3 regions of the Cetobacterium sp. 2G large genome follow, and region 3 is predicted to be linked to each of the others. Evidence: riboswitches for the same ligand, from Rfam matches in the RefSeq annotation. Region 3 holds a riboswitch; each other region holds the start of a gene.
The links. A riboswitch is a leader RNA that binds a small molecule or an ion and turns the genes downstream of it on or off. The one in region 3 is predicted to bind cobalamin.
Positions count from the first base shown of each region.

Region 1 (4,510 bases), on a different contig from region 3:
AACACTATTTTCAGCTATAGTCTCCATTGTACTTCTTACAACTTGTATTTCGTCCATCTCACCCGTATCTCTACTAACCAAATAAGAAAGCTCTTTTTGTGCCTTTTGTAAATCTCCACTTTTTAAAATTTTATAAACTTTAATCCCTTCAGCACCTAAACTTTTCGTTGCCAAAGTTGTGTATAGAAAGAAAATTTCTAAAAATTCAGATGTCCTAGCTATGTAATATGACAATACTACTGTTGAAAGTATTACTGTAAAAGCTAATACTCCTCCCCATACTTTTTTATTTTTTAATGAATAGATTTTATTTTCAATAAAAGTTATATATTTTCCTATAAATCTAACTGGATGTGGAAACCAATATGGATCCCCTAAAATTAAATCTAACAAATAAGCTATCCATATTTTTAAAATGATGCTCATTAGTTCTCCTCCAAAATCTTATAAATAGCTTTCATGTCCACATTTTCTCTGAATATTTTTTCTAACTTATCCAACTCTTGAAGTCTATATTCATCAAATGTCATTGTGCTATTTTTCTTTTCCAGTCCTTTCTTCTCTCTTATATTATTTAAAATAAAATCAGTAAACTCTCTATTATCAAAAATTCCATGTAAGTATGTTCCGAAAATATTGTCCTTTACTGTGGCTACTAATCTATTATCTAAAGTTATAGATTTTTCTTTCCCCTCTGTTACTCCTTGGTGAATCTCATAACCTTTAACTTGAATATCTCCTAATCCTTTTAATAACCCAGTTTCTCCTTTTAATAATCCTGTATACTGTGTTGTTACCTTCTCTTTTTCCATTGTAGTTTCTATGTCTAAAAGTCCTAGTCCTGGAAGTTCTTTTATATCTCCCTCTATTCCATAAGGATCTAACACTTTTTCCCCTAAAATTTGAAATCCTCCACATATGCCAATAATAGGAGTTCCTTTTCTAGACATTTTTATAATCTCTTGTGCGATTCCTTTCTCTTTTATATCTTTTAAATCATCTATTGTATTTTTAGATCCAGGTATAATTATCAGGTCTTCATTTCCTAATTCATGAAATGATGTTACATAATTAACATTTACATCCTTATTTGCTAGTAAAGCATCAATGTCTGTAAAATTTGATATATGCTTTAATTTTATAACCGAAACTGTTATATCTGCAGTTTTTGATTTAATCTTATTAAATTTTTCTGTTACCCCATCCTCATCCTCTATGTCTAGTTCAAAGTATGGCATAACTCCTAAAATTGGAACTCCTGTCAGTTCCTCTATTTTTTCTAATCCTGGTTTTAATATATCAACATTTCCTCTAAACTTATTTATAATTACACCTTTTACTCTAGCTCTCTCTTCTGGTTCCATAAGAGATATTGTTCCATAAATTGATGCAAAAACTCCACCTCTATCAATATCTGCAACTAAAATAACAGGAGCATCAACCATTTCAGCTAATCCCATGTTTACTATATCGTCTTGCTTTATATTTAATTCTACAGGGCTTCCTGCTCCCTCTATAACACATATTTGATTTTCATCTTTAATCGTATTATAAGCTTGAATTATATCTTTTTTTAACTTTGATTTATAATCTCCGTATTCAAGTCCTCCCATATTTCCGATAGATTTTCCATTGACAATCACTTGAATCCTTCTATCCCCTGTGGGTTTTAATAAAATAGGATTCATTGTATAGTGAGCTTCTATCTCACATGCCATCGCCTGAAGAGCTTGTGCTCGCCCCATCTCATGTCCATCTTTTGTTATATAAGAGTTCAGTGCCATATTTTGAGATTTAAAAGGTGAAACTGTGTATCCATCTTTAAAAAATGCTCTACATAAGCCTGTAACTGTTATACTCTTCCCTGCTCCTGAAGACGTCCCAACAACCATTATGTTCTTATGTTTCATAATATCATTTCTCCTAAATTTGTGAAGTTTAGCGGAAATATAAAAAATGCGAAAATGAATAGAATATTGCTAATTAGAATTGAAATTGACAGTTCTAAATACAAATCTGTTCACCGCAGATTTTATATTTTCTTTTATATTCATGGCAGATATCCTGACTCAGATTCATCCTACTCTTAGGCCTTCCCATAAAAACTACAGTGGCTAGTCTAATTTCGTCCTCCTTACAGTGGCGGGACCGTGTGAGATTTTCACTCAACTTTCCTTTTAATCAAATTATTGAACCATAAATAATATACATATTTATCATAATTATACATAATGATTATGCACAAGTCAACCTTTTTTAAAAGTTTATGTTTAAAAATTAAACTACAAATGTTTGCTATTTTATAGAAATTAATTTTAAAAATAATTTTAATAAAACTACAATAATAAAAAAGAAAATTAAATTTTATTCGTAGATTAAATGTGACATATTAAATTTTTATAAGGGAGTGATTAAATATGAACGATGTTAAAACAAATAAACAACCTCTTATTGTAGAGGACAAAATTATTAATGTTCCTCCTATGTTTGCAGAGATTTTTGCATTAAATCCTAAAAATCTTAAAAAATGGTTAGTTGGAGCAAAAAATTCAAATAAATCTTATGAAGATCTTAAAGTAAAAGATATTTTAAATACAAAAGTTAATGCTGCTGTTAATGATGAGGCATTTCTTTTAGATGTAACGTTTGGAAATACAACTCATAAATTATATTTAAAAAAACCTCAAGCAAATAAAGGATTGGATTTTATATTAACAGAAGGTGATAAATTTAAAATTGAAACAAATTTACACCTTACTGAGATAAATGATAAAAAATGTAACATACATCTTGAAACAACTTTATTAGAAAGTAAACATAGTTTTCATCCTATAACATCTTTTGAATTAAAATACTTTTTCAGAAAAAGTTTATCAAACTTCATAGAAGAGTGTGAAAAAAGTTATAGTACTTTTGAAAGCGAAGAAAAAACTATTGAAGCTGAAGTTTTAAATTTCTACCAAAGCAATATATCTGCTTTTAACTCTTTAATTGAACCACTAAAAAATGATTTAGGAGAAGATTCTTATTTAGATATTCAAAAAAAATTAAAAACTTTAGGTATGGATACATCTGATAAAGTTAGTAAAATATTCACAAATTTAGTTGGTGTTATTCCCACAGAAGATTTATCATTAATCAATGATAAAGTTATTCAATTTATTAAAGAACATATATTTATTTTAAAAGGTATTACTAAAAAAAATAATGCTGAAAATTTAAAAGATATCAATACAGTTACTAAGTTACAACTAGATAACATTAACTTTATTGTACCTCAAATATTAAAAGATATAGATTCTAATAAAATTGTTGAAATTGAAAATCAATTAAATGATCTTTTGACAACTATTGTCAAAGAAATTGAAGATATTCTTGAGGAAATTAAAAATAAAATTCCTCCTCAACACTTTAAAGATTTTGAAGTTGGATTTATAAATATTCTTAAAACTGATTTAGATTCTGCTCAATCTTTAGTTGATAAAATTATTTCTGGAAATGCAAAATTTACAGATGCAGAAACTAAAATTTTAAATGGATTAAAAGAATCTATTAATAAAGTAGAAACTACTGTTAATAATAGAGATAACCAAGCTTATATCTCTGTTTTAAATATGATTGAAAAATCTTTAGAACAACTTGAACAAGATATGAAAACTATCAGTTCAAATATAACCGCTGATAAAATAGAATCTACAAAAACTCTAATAAAATCTACAACTGATACTTCATATAAATCTTTAACAAGCTTCTTATCTAATATGACTCCTGAAAATTTAGCAAATAACAAAGAAGTTGTGAATCAAAAAATAGAAGAAATTTTAGATAGATATGTTAAAGCAATCAAAATAATCTCTCCTTCAATACCTGATGAAAAACTTTCTAATATGAGAGAAAAAGTTAAAAATATACTAACTAAGGAATACGAATCTTTTTGTATATCAAATAACAATTAAATAAAACAAAAAAATGTAGCTGTTGAGCTACATTTTTTATTTCTGAAAAAGATCTCTATACTCCTTAGGACAAATTCGTTCATATTTTTTAAAAACTTTTGTAAAATAACTACTATCTTCAATTCCTATTTCATTTGATATTTCTGATAAAGACTTACTTGTAATTTCTAAAAAATGTTTAGCTTTTTCAATCTTTTTTATAAGAATATACTCCTTGAAAGTTTTTCCTGTTTCTCTTTTAAAAACTCTGCTAAATTGAGAAATACTCAAATTACATAATGCGGCTACATCTTCTAAATGAATATTTTCTCTAATATTTTCATTTATGTAAGTCACTGCTGAAGAAATTTGAGAATGACTATACTCTACTCTTTCTTCTTTTATATTATTTTCAATAATATGATTATACCATTTCTTACTTTTAATACAATCACTTATATAAACCGACGTATAATGTAAAATACTTGCAATACTTTGGAGTTCATTATATTTCACCTTTTTTAAAAACCCATAATTTTCAACAATCTTCTTTATATTAAATTCTTTCCCTACAT
Region 1 is NZ_JACHTH010000007.1:628,137-632,646, reverse strand. Features, by position in the region: gene cbiB (adenosylcobinamide-phosphate synthase CbiB) at 1-426, opposite strand, end outside; gene H5J23_RS13565 (cobyric acid synthase) at 426-1,910, opposite strand; cobalamin riboswitch at 2,037-2,214, opposite strand; gene H5J23_RS13560 (hypothetical protein) at 2,418-3,956, shown strand; gene H5J23_RS13555 (PocR ligand-binding domain-containing protein) at 3,993-4,510, opposite strand, start outside.
Region 1: another riboswitch for cobalamin. It lies ahead of H5J23_RS13565 (cobyric acid synthase); the one in region 3 lies ahead of H5J23_RS00675 (hypothetical protein).

Region 2 (4,510 bases), on a different contig from region 3:
TCTCATTTCAGAAGCTGTCGGAGTTCTAAAAGCTCTATTATATGAGATATAAGTAGAACCTGTGTCAGAATATAAATAGTTAGCACTTAATTCATAAGAGTAATTATTATATTTACTATCATCTTTCGTTCCAATTTTATTCCAATTATTTAAACTCGCGTCTCTCCAATAAAAATTATATTTTGAATAGTCATATCTTATTCCTTGACTCAATTGTAATTTACCAACCTCATACTTATTCATAAAAAATGTTCCAAAGTTTTCTTTAGTGGAATTCCCTGACTGTACATTTTTATATCCCATTATCTTATCCTTACCATTCTCCCCTAATCCTGTTACCTTCTTATACTCCTTTCCAACTGAATAAGGTTTAAAAGCTTCATCTAAATAGTCCATACCCACTATAAAATACCCATCTGGACTATAATTATGTTTTATTTGAGCTTTTACATACTTTCGCTCATCATCTCCATCTCTTTTAAAGCTTCCATAATATTTGTTTCCTGCATATCTATTAAAATTACTATTTTTTCTATAATAATAGTTTCCATATATTAGGAATTCTGTATCTGAAGATATATTTTTAGAAATTTTTAAATAGTTATCATTAGACTCATATTTTGAACCTGAAATTTTCCCAGGATTTTTTCTATCGTTATCAGATATATATCTCGGAACAGCTACTCCTAATTTATTTTTATCTCTATTATAAGTATACTTATACTCTATCTCTCCATTTTTCAAAAGATATTTAGCTTTTAAATTAAATGAATGATTTCTAAAATCTTCATGTTCTCTCCATCCATTATTGCTATCTTCAACAAAAGCTACTTCAGCTAAAAATTTATCTGTTATTTTTGCACCATAAAGAAATCCATATTTTCTAGTATTATAACTTCCATAATCACCAAAAATATTTCCATAAAAATCTTTATTTTCAACATTTTTAGTCAATACATTTATTACACCACCGATTGCTTTATCTCCGTAAAGTATGTTTCCTCCTCCAGGAATAACCTCTACCCTATCAATCATAGCTAAAGGTAAATTAGATATCTGACTAGGTGATACTGGTACTCCATCTAAGGTTATTAAAGAGTTCCGATCACTATACATAGAATTTAATCCTCTTATATCAAACTTTATTGTTCCTGCATATCTTGTCACTCTTATTCCTGGTACATTTTTCAATACATCTACTAAATCTTTTGCTCCACTATCTTTAATCTCTTGTGAAGTAACAATACTTATATTTGCAGATGTATCCCTAACAGTGGTTTCAAAATTTTCTGTTGTTATAACACTATCGCTTAATTTGATAACTTTATTAGTATTCTCACCAAAAGATATGATGGAAAATAACAAATAACTTATTCCTAATATTTTTCTACTCATCTTTCCTCCCATTTGATTTTCTTCTTAAATAACAATTACTCAATATAGAAAAATATTAGATAATTAAAAAATCTAATAAAAATCAAAAGCCCATTAAACTTTAGTTTTTATTAGAAATTAGAAGTTTTTATTTAATTACAAAAAATTGTATTATAAAATACACTCTTCTTTCTCATCTTTCCCCCACGAAAAATAAAAAACTAAATTTTAAATAAGTCTCCTGACTTAGTTTCATCCTACTCCTAACCCTTCCCAGATTTTATAATCCAGTGGTTCTATCAGTTTCGTCCACAATACAGTAGCTTGGGGCTGCGTGGGATTCTCACCCATCTTCCTCTATTAAGCCTTTTGGCATTTAAAATACTTTTATAATATAATACTTTAAATTTATTTTGTCAATTATTTGAATATAACATTTATTATTTGAATATTTTTTTTCATTTTGACTTCTTTTTTATATTATAAAAAAAAGAAGCAGAATATCTACTTCTTCTCTAATTATAAAACTTTTCTAACTTGCCAAAAATGATTATTCCAATAACTATCTATCTCAGAAATTACAACACCCTTTGATGTTGATGCATGCATAAATTTATTATTACCTAAATAAACTCCAACATGATGAGTTTTTCTCCATCCAATCTTAAAAAAGACTAAATCACCAACTTCCCAATAATTAGGTTTTTTTATTTTATCTCCCTCTTGGGCCATATTTTTAGTTGTTCTTGGCAATTTCTTTGAAAACTTTTCTTTATAAAGGTGCTGCATTAGAGCTGAACAATCCACTCCGCTTTTAGTTGTACCTCCTAGCCTATATCTAGTCCCTTTCCAACTTTTATAAAAAGCGGTTATTTTAGCAGTTCTTTCATTTCTTTCTCTTTCACTAATCCTAGCTGATGAACATCCTGTGAATATAATTAAAACGAACAAAAGTAATATTTTCAAAAGAAATCTATTATTTTTTAACAAAATTTAATTTTACTCCTGAATTTGTAAGTAGTATAATCCCATCTTTTGTTACCTCAATCTCTTTTGAATCTTTAAGATTTTTTAAATACTCTTGCTCTTGTATCATTAAATTTTCAGGTCCCATCATTCTAGTAGATCCAGGCTCTTGAATCGAAATTTTATTTCCTTCTAATGTATAGTTTGCAAAATATCTGTTAACACTTGAAGTTCCAGAAACCTTATCTTTCTCAAAATTAATATCAATTTCACTTTCTGGAAGAACACCTTGAAGAATATATGTATTCCCTATAATTTGAGAACTTATATCCTCTTTTTTTCCAAAACATCCTACAAATAACATAGTTGTAATTAAAAACAATAGTAGCTTCTTCATTTTTTCACCTCTTCTTTATTATTATTTCCTATTCTAACATGTTCAGCTTTAATTCTCCATATAAAATTTTAAATTTATTTTATCTATTATTTCATTATTTTTATTTAATATATCATATGTAATTTCTTGACCTTGTTCAAATTTTTCCAACTCGTCAATGGAAACAAAAACTTTTCCATTCTCAACTTTAATTTTCATATTTTCAAACAATATTACTCTAGAATTTCCTAAATTATCTATAACCTCTTCAATATTATTAAGTTTTATTTTTAAGTTTTTATAGTTTTTATTTATAATATTTGAAGATTCAATTTCATAATATTTATTATTTTTTTCTGAATCACCTATCTGTATTTTATCCTGACTATTATAATTTTTAGTTATTCCTATGATTTTAAAAATCTCCTTTTTACCACTTAAAATAACTATTTTATCTATCAACGTATTTTTTTTATTTTTATAAGCTATACTCAAAATATCTCCTGAAATTTTGTAAGTCTTATTATAATTTAAATCTTTTGGTAGCTCTACTCCTATAAAAATTTCATTTGAATTTTTAAATATATTACCATAATCTAACTCCTCAAGAAAAACTCCTGGATATTTCTCTATCAAAGGGACAACTTTAACAGTATTTCTATAATAATTAGTATCTTGATTATCTCCTTCTATTACCCCTTCTGGCTTTAAAATCAATCTTAATCCATCTAATTTATTTTCACTTTTTGTTATTTCTAAATTATAATCATTTAATTGTATTTTTTTAACTATCAAATATTTTTTTCCATACTCTTGTTTTTTCAAAATTGGATTTTTATAATCAAAATCTAAATATATATCCGAATTGAAATTAGGCATTTCTATCTTCAGAACTTGTGTCTCAATTTTGTCAGGATATTTATATTCTATTTCTAATTCATATTCTTTTTCTTTTAAATCCCATTCATAAATCATTAATTCCATTTTTTGTCTATTTAAACTTTTCCATTTTAACTCTATAATCAAGCCATCTAAATCTATTTTCTCCATTTGAAAAGTATATTTATCCCAAATAACACTTTTTTCTTTTATTATTTCTTTGCCTTTTTTAATTATAACTTTCTCTAAATTTTTATCTATCTTCAAATTTTTTCCTAAAATATCTACAGTTGAAAAATATCCAACTGTATTTGGATAGGTTGGAATTGGAATATCAGAAAGAACGAGGTAATGTCCCTTTCCTAGTAACGGTTCATTGGATTTATATTTTAAAGTTACTACATTTTTTATTGCCATTATATTTGTATAAATCAAAAGCAATAGTATTAATATATTTTTCATATTTCCCCCAAATGTTTTTTCTATATATACTTCTATTAAATTATACTATATTTTTTTTATTAAAAAAAGAAATGTTACAAAAAATAAAAAAACTCCTTCTATAAGGAGTTAATAACTTTTTATGGTGCCGCTTATCGGAGTCGAACCAATCACCTACTGATTACAAGTCAGTTGCTCTACCAGATGAGCTAAAGCGGCTTATAAAATGGTGGTGAGAGAAGGATTCGAACCTTCGAAGGCAGAGCCGTCAGATTTACAGTCTGATCCCTTTGGCCGCTCGGGAACCTCACCACTTGTATGGTGCCTGGGGCCGGAATCGAACCGGCACGCTATCAGATAGCTCAGGATTTTAAGTCCTGTGCGTCTACCTATTCCGCCACCCAGGCGTGATTGCTTTCGCTTTCAACAAATTAATAATACCATAATTTAAAGTTCATGTCAATAACTTTTTTT
Region 2 is NZ_JACHTH010000007.1:598,412-602,921, reverse strand. Features, by position in the region: gene H5J23_RS13385 (TonB-dependent receptor) at 1-1,395, opposite strand, end outside; cobalamin riboswitch at 1,588-1,769, opposite strand; gene H5J23_RS13380 (C40 family peptidase) at 1,894-2,364, opposite strand; gene H5J23_RS13375 (META domain-containing protein) at 2,351-2,737, opposite strand; gene H5J23_RS13370 (hypothetical protein) at 2,786-4,057, opposite strand; tRNA gene H5J23_RS13365 (tRNA-Thr) at 4,180-4,255, opposite strand; tRNA gene H5J23_RS13360 (tRNA-Tyr) at 4,264-4,348, opposite strand; tRNA gene H5J23_RS13355 (tRNA-Leu) at 4,356-4,443, opposite strand.
Region 2: another riboswitch for cobalamin. It lies ahead of H5J23_RS13385 (TonB-dependent receptor); the one in region 3 lies ahead of H5J23_RS00675 (hypothetical protein).

Region 3 (4,510 bases):
ATGAAATTAATAGCAACGTCATTAGGATATGGAGTTAACTTCATGGAGCCTGTAAAAAAAGATGATATTTTAGAAACACTAAATATTTCAAAGGAGTATATTCCACTTTTTGTAATGCCAATAGGAGTCCCTACAGATGAGGTTGTTTTAACAGTAGTTGAAAATGAAAATATGAAGTATTGGAGAGAAAATTTAGAAAATCATAGTTACAAGCATTTTGTGCCTAAATTATCTCTTGATCAACTTATAATTAAGAAAATTTAAAAAATAAAAAGGAAGAAACCTAAAAAATTTCTTCCTTACATTTGTTAAAAATCAAATAAATCATTTAAAAATTCACTCATAGTTGGGTGAGTAAATATAAAATCTCTTAAATAAGAGTACTCTTTATTTTCTTTTATAGCCATAGTAACTATGTTGATAACTTCACTTGATTCTACAGAATATAAAGAACATCCTAAAATTTTACCTGTATCTTTATCAATAACAGCTTTTAAAATTCCTCTTTCTTCTTCTAAAATTTTAGCTCTAGGAATTGAAGTTGCTTTAATTACTTTTGTTTTAACCTTATATCCTGCATTTAATGCCTCTTCTTCAGACATCCCTACTCTTGATAAGGTGGGAGATAAAAATACAGAATAAGGAACTAAATTTCTAGAATTTATTGTTATAGCTTTATCTCCTGAAATACTATTTTTAACTATTCTAAAATCATCTAAGGAGATATACGTAAACTGAAGTCCTCCTTTAACATCACCTAAAGCATATATATGTGAAACATTTGTTTGCAAATTTTCATTAACTAAAATCCCCCTATTTGAGCAGTTAATCCCAGCATTTTCAAACTTTAAATCATCAATATTTGGTTCTCTTCCCACAGCTATTAAAATTCCATCAAATATTAAAGAGTGACTTTTATCATTTTTATTAAATAAAACTTCCACTTTATTTTTGAAAAAGTTATCTACTTTTATAATATTACTTTTTGTTAATATCTCAATTCCTCTATTTTGAAAATCTTTTTTAACTTCTTCCCTAATCTCGGGCTCTTCTCTTAAAAGAATATTATCTCCACCTTCAAAAACAGTTACTTGTGAACCAAAGTTATTAAAAATTGATGCAAATTCTAGTCCTATATATCCACCACCAATAATTGCTAATTTAGAAGGTAATATATCTAACTCCATAATAGATGTACTCGTGTAGATATTCCTAGTTTTTTCTAATCCCTCTATTTTAGGAATAATCGTCTTTGCTCCTGTATTTATAAATATTTGCTCACCTTTTAATATAGTTTTATCTTCTCCATTTGTAACACTTATCAAATACTCAGTTTCAAAAGAACCTATTCCTGTATAAATATCTACATTTTTAAAAGAATCTAACTTATTATAATTAGCCCCTCTTAAATCGGAAATTAGTGTGTTTTTTCTTTCAATAGCTTTTTTAAAATTCTTTTCAATTTTTTGAGATTCTTCAACAAGAATTTTTGTAGGAATGCATCCTACGTTTATACAAGTTCCACCATACATATTTTTATCTTTTTCAATTAAAGCAACTTTTTTCCCTATTTTTCCTAAAAATCCCGCAAGAGTTTTTCCACCTTTTCCAAACCCAATTATAATAGCATCATAAGATTTAGCATTTAAAATATTACATATTTTCATAATAGTACTCCTTTTCATATTCTTATTTCATATGCTCAGAATACAATATTATTTATTTTCTGTAAATTAGTTACAAAAAAGTAACTACTATAAATTTTCAAAATTTAAAAAATAAAAGACGCTAAAATTTAAAGTTCTAGCGTCTAACAATAAAAATTTTATTTATATTTTACAAATTAATTTAAACTTTTATTATATGATATATTTAAACTATTTTTAACTTTTTTTAAGCTATCTAAAAATCTATTTTTTCTATTTATATGATATACAGCTTGCCTTTTCCATGGGTCTACTTCAAATAAATCCTTGTTTAAAGAGTAATAATATTCTTGGCAAAACTTTATATATTCTTTATAAAAAGTTTCTAAATTTTTTATTCCTTTATACTTTTTTAAATAAAATAACAATAGCTGTTCTTGAGGTGTCATCTTTACAATATGATATAAAAACTCCTGCTTCCCACTCATAGCTGATAAATTTTCTTCTAAAAACTTTGACAAATCTTGATAAGTTTTAAAAGTATGTATAAACTTATCAAATTCTCTAAACTTATTATAATCCCATTTTAAATCTTTACTCATCTTTCTCACTCCCTTGAACGTAGAGAAGAAGACAAAAAAATCTACTGGATATATAATCCTTTAGATTTTTTTACACACTTGTCCACTCCTAACAATTTTGTGTAGTTTTTAGGTAAGTCTCCTGACTTAGAATCACTTTACTCCTATCCTTCCCAGATTTTATTCCAGTGGTTTTATAGTTTCATCCTCATTACAGTAGCGGAGGCTGTGTAGGATTTACACCTACTTCCTTGTTATGCCTAAGCACCCAAAAACTTTTATTTAGTTTTATAATAATTTTATATCTCATTTTAAATTATTTGTCAATTCTTAAAATTAAAAATAGCTTCTTATATATCAGCTATACTATCTAATATATAAGTTGGATTATAAACACTTTTACTATCCCTTTTAGCTTCTCCTGTTAAAACTAATATTGTGTCACAGTCATTAATATATCCTGAAGCGATATCAGTATATAATCTATCCCCTACTATTACTACTTCATCTTTTAGTAAATTTAAATTTCTTAGTGCATAATCAAGCATAGCTTTTTTAGGCTTTCCAAAATATTTAGGAATTTTTTTTGTACATAACTCAATTATATTGCAAATAGCTCTACAGTCTGGTAAAAATACTCCATCCTCCACAGGATAAACTAAATCTTCATTTGCTGCTAAATATTCTACATTTCTATGTAGAAGTTTACAAGCAATCTCTAACTTTTTATAGTTTAATTCAGAATCAAGTGTTACCACAACTATATCAATTTCAGAAAAATCAAACTCATCATTTTCATCAAATATTTGAATCTCTAAATCTTTACAATAATTTTTATAATCCTTTGTCCCCACCATAAATATTTTTTTATCTTTACAACTATTTTTTAAATAATCTGCTAATACTCCTCCAGCAGTTATTATCTCTTTCAATTCAGCTTCTATTCCCAGTTTTGTAAATTTTTCGATATAGCTCTTTGGATTTTTAGAGGAATTATTCGTATAAAACCCTATTTTCTTTCCACATTTTCGTAATTCCTCAATTTTTTCTTTAGCTCCTGGTATTAGAACATCCCCTAAAACTATTGTTCCGTCTATATCAAATAAGTATCCTTTATAATCTTTCATTTTTGCTCCTCTTTTGTTAAATTACTTTTAGTTGCTTTTTTATTTCTTACCATGGTTATAACTTTTCTTTCTAGTATTTTCATTACTATTAAAGTTATAACAACAATTAAAAAAGCTGCTATAGATAAAAATACAAATCCATATCCAATTGCTAATCCAATTGCTGCTGTTATCCATAAAGTAGCTGCTGTTGTTATTCCTGAAACCTTATCATTTGAATAAACTATTGCTCCTCCCCCTATAAATCCCACTCCTGTTACAACTTGAGCTGATAGTCTTGTAATATCTAATTTATAACTTTCTATGAGGTTAGGTTGGGAGGATATTAAATTTATTTGCCTTATTAACAGCTCCTCTTGTAAAAGGGCAATCGTTGTAGCTCCTAAACATACCAATATTAAGGTTACAAATCCTGCTGATTTATTTTTTAACTCTCTTTCTAATCCTATACAACCTCCAAATATTGAAGAAACTGTCAATCTAAATAATATCTCTGTCAATCCTATCCCAGTCATAATTATCCCTCATTTTATATTTATTTATTTTGATTTGCTATAAACTGAACTCCTAAATCTGGAAAATCTGTAAATACCCCTGTAGAATTAGTTTGGTTAAATATGATTTCAAACATCTCATCTATATTGTCTACATAGTTTGGTAAAGCATCTTTTCTAATTGTGTACGGATGTAATTCCAATCCATTTTTTCCAATATATTCTACTAATGGAGTTACTTTTATATCTCCTTTTTTAGAATTATCTCCATCTATTAGCATATACCATGCTGGACCTATTCCATCAGCATATTTTGATACTTCTTCTACTCCCTCTGGAGTAAACATCCAATCATAATTATAGTTTACCCATTCACCTTTTTTATTTTTTTCCATAGTTTCATTCCAATCAGTATATGCAACTAACTGAACTAATTTTAAATCCATTCCCATCTCTGGCATAAGTTCATTTTTAACTCTTTTTAACTCATTAAAATCAAAAACTTGGAAATAGATGGGGTCATTCTTACTTGTATAACCATACTTTTTTAGAATTTGTAAAGTTTCTTTAGCTATATCTTTTCCCTCTTGATGATGTAACCAAGGAGCTTTAATTTCTGGATATATTCCAATTCTTTTTCCTGCTGTTTTTTCTAACCCTTG
Region 3 is NZ_JACHTH010000002.1:57,300-61,809, forward strand. Features, by position in the region: gene H5J23_RS00665 (nitroreductase family protein) at 1-264, shown strand, start outside; gene H5J23_RS00670 (FAD-dependent oxidoreductase) at 309-1,667, opposite strand; gene H5J23_RS00675 (hypothetical protein) at 1,844-2,248, opposite strand; cobalamin riboswitch at 2,342-2,514, opposite strand; gene H5J23_RS00680 (HAD-IIA family hydrolase) at 2,578-3,354, opposite strand; gene H5J23_RS00685 (MgtC/SapB family protein) at 3,351-3,869, opposite strand; gene glpQ (glycerophosphodiester phosphodiesterase) at 3,890-4,510, opposite strand, start outside.